Regions from separate parts of the Amycolatopsis sp. NPDC026612 genome, predicted to be linked through region 2. Evidence: riboswitches for the same ligand, from Rfam matches in the RefSeq annotation. Region 2 holds a riboswitch; the other holds the start of a gene.
The links. A riboswitch is a leader RNA that binds a small molecule or an ion and turns the genes downstream of it on or off. The one in region 2 is predicted to bind thiamine pyrophosphate.

Region 1 (3,396 bases), on a different contig from region 2:
CGAGCACCAGCGTCCGCGCCAGGCCGACGCCGGGCAGCTTCACCCGCGCCAGCAGGAACGCCACCGGTAGCCCGGCCAGCACCGCGACCACCGTCGACGCGGCCGCGCTCGCGACGGTGAACCCGGCCAGCTGCCAGGTCCGCGGGTCACCGAGCACGGCGCCGAGGCCGCCCGCAGCGAACCCGCGTCCGACGATCGCCAGCACCGGCCAGGCGAAGAACACCACCAGGAACCCGATCGGGGCGACGCCGATCAGGGCCAGGCCGAGTCCGCGGGCGGTCCGCGGTGGCGCTGTCGCGCTTCGGAGGCTCCGGGCCGGAGCGCCGGTGCTCACTGCACGAGCGTGCGCCATTCGCCGATCCACTTCTCGCGTCCGGCCTGGACCTGGTCCGCGGGCAGTGTCTGCGGCTTCTGCGGCAGCGGCGCGACCTGCGCCCAGCCCGCGGGCAACTCGACGTCCTGGCGCGCCGGGTAGACGTACATGTTGGCGGCGACCGTCGCCTGGAACTGCTGGGAGAGCAGGAAGTCGACGACCTTGTGCGCGTTCTCGGCCTGCTTGCCGTTCGTCAGCACGCCGGCGTACTCGACCTGCCGGTAGCAGGTGTCGAGCAGCGCCTTGGTGCGCGGCTTCCCGTCGTCACCGACCTCGGCGGCGGGCGACGACGCGTACGAGACGACGATCGGCCGCGGCCCCTTGCCGGACGAGCCGGAGAACTGCTTGGTGTAGGCCTCTTCCCAGCCGCTGACCACCTTGACGCCGTTGGCCTTCAGCTTCGTCCAGTAGTCCTTCCAGCCGGCGTCGCCGTACTTCGCGACGGTGCCGAGGAGGAACGCCAGGCCGGGTGACGCCGTCGCCGGATCCTCGGCGACCAGCAGGTCCTTGTACTTCGGGTCGGCCAGGTCGTCGTAGGTCGACGGCGCCGGGATCCCCTTGGCGGTGAAGTAGTTCGTGTCGACGTTGACGCACACGTCGCCGACGTCGACCGCGGACAGCCGGTGCTCGGGGTCGACGGCGTAGCGCTGCGGCCCGCGGTCGGCCTCGGGGCTGGTGTACGGCTCGAAGACGCCCTCGCCGAGTGCCCGCGAGGCGAAGGTGGAGTCGACGCCGTACGCGACATCGCCGATCGGGTTGGCCTTCGTCAGCACGAGCTTGTTGGTCAGCGATCCGGCGTCGCCCTGCTTGAGCACGGAGATCTTGATGCCCGACTGCTTCTGGAAGGCGTCGAGCACCTCCTGCGGCGCCAGGAAGGAATCGTGCGTCACGAGGGTGACGGTGGGCGTCTGCTGCGTGCCACCGTCGCCGTCCGACAGCGAGCACGCCGTGGCGACGGCGCTGACGGCGGCGATGGCCGTCGCGACGCGCACAGCCCTGCGTTTCATCTACCCTCCTGCACTTCGCCGACGCGGAGGGAAGCCCTCCCGTCGCCGGCATGATCCGGTCAGGTGCGAACGGTCGCGGGGTGACCCGCCTCTCAGCCCGGCTGACCGGACTCCCGTGGCAACCGTGCAGCGTAGTCCAGGACGGACGACCATGGAGACATGACGGAAATCTTGAGCGACTCCGAGGCCGACGGACGGCTGGGCGCGGGCTGGACCCGGTCCGGGGCCGTCATCACCCGCGAAGCGGAGCTGGCGAGCTTCCCCCAGGCGATCGAGGTGGTGAACCGCGTGGCCGAGCTCGCCGAAGCCGCCGACCACCACCCGGACATCGACATCCGCTGGCGCACGCTGACGTTCCGGCTGAGCACCCATTCGGCGGGCGGGCTGACGGCGAAGGACTTCGACCTGGCCGCACAGATCGATTCGGTCCTCGCCGGGATGTGACCTCGGTAACTCTGGGTGAACTTCACCGCCGGTTCGGCGTCTCTCGGTTACCGGAACCTTCGGGAGGGAGACGAGATGACTCAGGCAATCGTGGTCGGTACAGCGGCGTTCGCAACGATGGTGGCGGCGGCCGGGGGCGTGCTCTGGTTCACCGCCCGCCACCGTCATCGCCTGGACGGCTGAGAGTTCGGTCACAGCTGTTAACGCGAGGCATGATCAGCGCGCTGAGCAGGCGGAAGCATCGGTTCGGCCCTTAGGAAACGCCATGAACAACACCGCCGCCCTCACGCCCGCTCAGCGCGCCTGGATCAACGCCCTCGCTCCCGCGGTGGTGCTGATCGCGATCGCGGTGCTGGGCCTGCTCGGCTAGTTCGTCCGTACCTGGCGGTCCGGCGGCTACAAGACGATCTGCCCGGCCGACGGGAACCCGGCCGGCCGCTCGTCGGCCGTGGACCAGTATTCGAGGCACGACAACCGGCCGTCGTCGACGAACAAGATGAGACCGCCGTCCGGGACGTCGGCCTCCACCGCCACTGATTTCTTCACCGCCGCGCGCGGGGTCGTTTCGTCCACCGCGAGGTCGATCGTGGGGCACCCGCAGCCGCAGCGGCCGATCACCCGGGCCGTGGCGGCCTGCGCCCGCAGTTCCCCCGCACCCGGGAAGTCCGCCGCGAGCAGCGTGTCCAGTGCCGTCCGCTCGTTCGCCGTCAGCGGGCGGCCCGCGGAGTCCTCCATCAGTAGCGGGGCATGTTCGGGATCGTCTTCTCGGCGACCCCGATGAGATCGTCGACCTTCGCCACATCGGCGGTCACGTCTTCGGCGGTCACCGCGGGCGCCTCCGAAGAGCGGTACGCGACTTCGTTGCGCCGGACCCGCATCCGGTTGAAGGGACGCAGAAGCGACCCCAGCGGCGGGTCGAGCTGCGCGAGAACCGCTTCGTAGACGGCGATGTGGCCACCCCGGCTCGTCGCGCGCAAACCTTGGTTCTGCAGCACGGCCGCCAGCGCACGACGGGCACCGTCGTACGCCAGTGTGTAGGCGCCTTCCGGATCCGACTCGAGCAGCTGCCGAGCCGAAGCGACGTGCGTCCGGGCCCGGACGAGTTCGGCTTCCGCGGCTTCCCGCGAGGCCGGGACGTGCTCGAGCGAGCCGCGCGCGATGAGCGCGTCGATCGTGGCGCGCCCCTGGTTCCACCGGGTCATCGGGTCTCCTGCTCGAGCGGCAACGGAACCAGCGGACGCTCACGCACGCTGGTGAGGAACGGATCCGTGGTGTCCGCCACCGCCCACGAAGCCGGCGAGACCCGGTGCACGTTGACCTCGCGGCCCAGCCGTCGCGACACGCCTTCGGCGAGGTCGAAAAGCGCATCCGCATCGGGCGAGCCGACAACGAGGACATCGACGTCTCCGGGAGGCGGCCCGGGTTCGCCGCTGTAGCGCGCGGCCCATGACCCGTAGATGTAAGCCTCGCGCACGCCGGCAAGACCGGACAGGGCCTCGGCGAGCAGCGGCAGCGGCCCGAAGGTGACCGACAGGAGCTCGCTCAACGGCCGGTAGAGCGGAGTGTCCGTCC
Region 2 (3,396 bases):
TCAGTTCGACGTATTCGCGCCCGTCCGAGAGCAGGTCCACGCAGTCGGGTGTGCCCGTCATGTGGCCACCCTTGACCAGGACCCACCGCGAGCCGAACTCCAGCAAGGCTTCGGCGGCGGCCCGCTGCGATGCCGGGTCGACCACCGAAACGCCCGTCAGCAACCGGACTTCGTCGAGGTTCGGCGTGATCAGCGTCGCGCGCGGGAACAGCTCGGTGCGGATCGCCTCCAGTGCGTCCTCGCGCAGCAGCGGGTGCCCCGTCATCGACGCCGCCACCGGGTCGACCACCAGCGGGAAGTCCAGGCCGAGCTCGTCGAGCGTCTTCGCGACCGCGCGGATGATCTCCGCCGTCGCCAGCATGCCGGTCTTCGCCGCGTCGACGCCCATGTCCGACGCCACCGCCTTGATCTGGGCGGTGACCACGTCGGCCGGGATCTCGGTGAACCCCTGCACGCCCAACGAGTTCTGCACGGTCACCGCGGTCAGCGCGACCAGGCCGTGCACGCCGTTCGCGAAGAACGTGCGCAGGTCGGCCTGGATGCCCGCACCACCGCCGGAGTCGGAGCCGGCGATGGTGAGGGCGGTCCTCGGAGTCATTGGCCGACCACGGGGAGGTAGACCTTGTTGCCGTGTTCCTCGAACTCCGCCGACTTCTCCGCCATGCCGGCCTCGATGGCCTCCACAGTGGACAGTCCGTGTTCCTCGGCGTACTTGCGGACGTCCTGCGTGATCCGCATCGAGCAGAACTTCGGGCCGCACATCGAGCAGAAGTGTGCGGTCTTGGCCGGCTCGGCGGGCAGGGTTTCGTCGTGGAACGAGCGCGCCGTGTCCGGGTCGAGCGAGAGGTTGAACTGGTCGTTCCAGCGGAACTCGAAGCGCGCTTTGGACAGCTCGTCGTCCCACTCCTGCGCGTACTGGTGGCCCTTGGCCAGGTCCGCGGCGTGCGCGGCGATCTTGTACGTGATCACCCCGGTCTTCACGTCGTCGCGGTTGGGCAGGCCGAGGTGCTCCTTCGGCGTGACGTAGCACAGCATCGCCGTGCCGTACCAGCCGATCTGCGCGGCACCGATGGCCGACGTGATGTGGTCGTACGCCGGCGCGATGTCCGTCGCGAGCGGGCCGAGGGTGTAGAACGGCGCCTCGCCGCAGAGCCGTTCCTCGAGCTCCACGTTCTCCTTGATCTTGTGCATCGGCACGTGCCCGGGGCCCTCGATCATCACCTGGACGTCGTGCGAGCGCGCAATGTGCGTCAGCTCGCCCAGGGTCTCCAGCTCGGCGAACTGGGCGCGGTCGTTGGCGTCGGCGATCGAGCCCGGGCGCAGGCCGTCACCGAGGGAGAACGTGACGTCGTACTGCCGCAGGATCTCGCAAAGTTCCTCGAAATGCGTGTAGAGGAAAGATTCCTTGTGGTGCGCGAGGCACCACGCGGCCATGATCGACCCGCCGCGGCTGACGATGCCGGTGACCCGCCGCGCGGTCAGCGGGATGTAGCGCAACAGCACGCCGGCGTGCACGGTGACGTAGTCGACGCCCTGCTCGCACTGCTCGATGATCGTGTCGCGGTACACCTCCCACGACAGCTTTTCCGGTTCACCGTCGACCTTTTCGAGGGCCTGGTAGATCGGCACGGTGCCGACCGGGACCGGCGAATTGCGGACGATCCACTCCCGCGTCTCGTGGATCCGCTTGCCGGTGGAGAGGTCCATGATCGTGTCGGCGCCCCAGCGGGTGGCCCACACCATCTTGTCGACCTCTTCCTCGACCGACGACCACACGGCCGAGTTGCCCATGTTGGCGTTGATCTTCACGAGGAAGTTCTTGCCGATGATCATCGGCTCGGACTCGGGGTGCTTCCGGTTGACCGGGATCACCGCGCGGCCACGGGCCACCTCGTCGCGCACGAATTCGGGCGAAACCCGTTCCCTGACGGCGATGTACTCCATCTCGCGGGTGATGACACCCTGCTTCGCCCACCCGAGCTGGGTGTTGTGTTCCCGCCCGTCGGCCCAGCCCGCGCGGAGCCGGTGCAGTCCGGTGTGGACGTCGATCTCGACGTCCGGATCGGTGTACGGGCCGGAGGTGTCGTAAACGTCGAAGTGTTCCCCGTTGGAAAGGTCGATCCGCCGCACGGGGACGCGGAGCCCGGATTCGGTCTGCCGGTACGCCTTGTGCGAGCCGGTGATCGGCCCGGTGGTCACCTTTACGGCAGCATTGTTCTCAAGCGTCGTCAACGACTTTCACTCCCTACGCCGGCATTACCCGGTCAGGTTCATGCGGTCGGTGACGCCCGGGAAGTTCCCCAGTCACCCTCTCAGCCCGCCATGGCGCGAGCTCCCGCGTTGGTGTTGTGCCACCGACCATGCCACGCCGGGTCGGGATACTCAAGTCTCCTCACCTCACCCGACCAGTTCGGCCGGTGTGGCGTAGACGTCGACCATGGCTCCGTTGCGCAGCACCGTGATCGGCAGTGCGGTGCCGATCACTTCCGCGAACAGCTGCCGCTGGATGCCCTGGGCGTCCGAGACGCGGGTGCGCGCGACCGTCAGCACGAGATCGCCCGCTTTGAGGCCCGCCCGGTCGGCGGGCCCGCCCGCGACCACTTCCCGCACCCGCAGCCCGGCGTTCTGCCCGGTGCGCTCGGCGACGTCGTCGGGCAGCGGGGCGGGCACACCGACGACGCCGAGGTAGGCGCGCCGAACCCGTCCCTCGACGACGAGGGTGTCGATGATCCGCCGCGTCGTCGTGTTGATCGGCACCGCCAGCCCGAGGCCGACCCCGGCGACGGCCGTGTTGATCCCGACGACCCGGCCGGCGGAGTCGGCGAGCGCGCCGCCGGAGTTGCCGGGGTTGAGCGCGGCGTCGGTCTGGATGACGTCTTCGATCACCCGGCCGGCGCGGCCGTGGCGCACCGGCAGCGCCCGCCCGAGCGCGCTGACGACCCCGGCCGTGACGGTGCCGGAGAAGCCGAGCGGGCTGCCGACGGCCACGACGAGCTGCCCGACGACGAGCCGGTCGGCGTCCCCGAGCACGGCGGCCGACGGCGTTTCGCCGCGGGCCCGCAGCACGGCGAGATCGGACAGCGGATCGGCGCCGACGACGTCGAAGGGCACTTCGCTGCCATCGGCGAAGGTGGCGACACCCCGCCGGTGGTCGTCGACGACGTGGGCGTTGGTGAGCAGGTGACCGTCGTCGGAGAAGACGACCGCCGAGCCGCTGCCGCGCGCGAGCTGCACCCCGGCGACGTGCGGGGTGACGGTCTTGGCGACCGTGCTGACCGCGCGCGAGTAGGCGTCCATCGCGTCGTCCATGCGTACCTCGATTACAGCGTTGCAGGTACTACGATTCTGCGCCCGGTTCGGCGGGAAGTCCGTTCGCTGCTGGTGAACCGGCCGGCG

Region 1: another riboswitch for thiamine pyrophosphate. It lies ahead of AB0F15_RS40490 (thiamine ABC transporter substrate-binding protein); the one in region 2 lies ahead of thiC (phosphomethylpyrimidine synthase ThiC).

What each region holds. Positions count from the first base shown of each region.
Region 1 covers NZ_JBEZYB010000100.1:18,243-21,638, forward strand. The annotation lists gene AB0F15_RS40485 (iron ABC transporter permease) at 1-256, opposite strand, end outside; gene AB0F15_RS40490 (thiamine ABC transporter substrate-binding protein) at 331-1,380, opposite strand; TPP riboswitch at 1,400-1,507, opposite strand; gene AB0F15_RS40495 (4a-hydroxytetrahydrobiopterin dehydratase) at 1,540-1,824, shown strand; gene AB0F15_RS40500 (hypothetical protein) at 2,221-2,559, opposite strand; gene AB0F15_RS40505 (hypothetical protein) at 2,559-3,026, opposite strand; gene AB0F15_RS40510 (ArsR family transcriptional regulator) at 3,023-3,396, opposite strand, start outside.
Region 2 covers NZ_JBEZYB010000037.1:12,043-15,438, forward strand. The annotation lists gene thiD (bifunctional hydroxymethylpyrimidine kinase/phosphomethylpyrimidine kinase) at 1-598, opposite strand, end outside; gene thiC (phosphomethylpyrimidine synthase ThiC) at 595-2,232, opposite strand; TPP riboswitch at 2,226-2,349, opposite strand; gene AB0F15_RS28170 (trypsin-like peptidase domain-containing protein) at 2,398-3,309, opposite strand.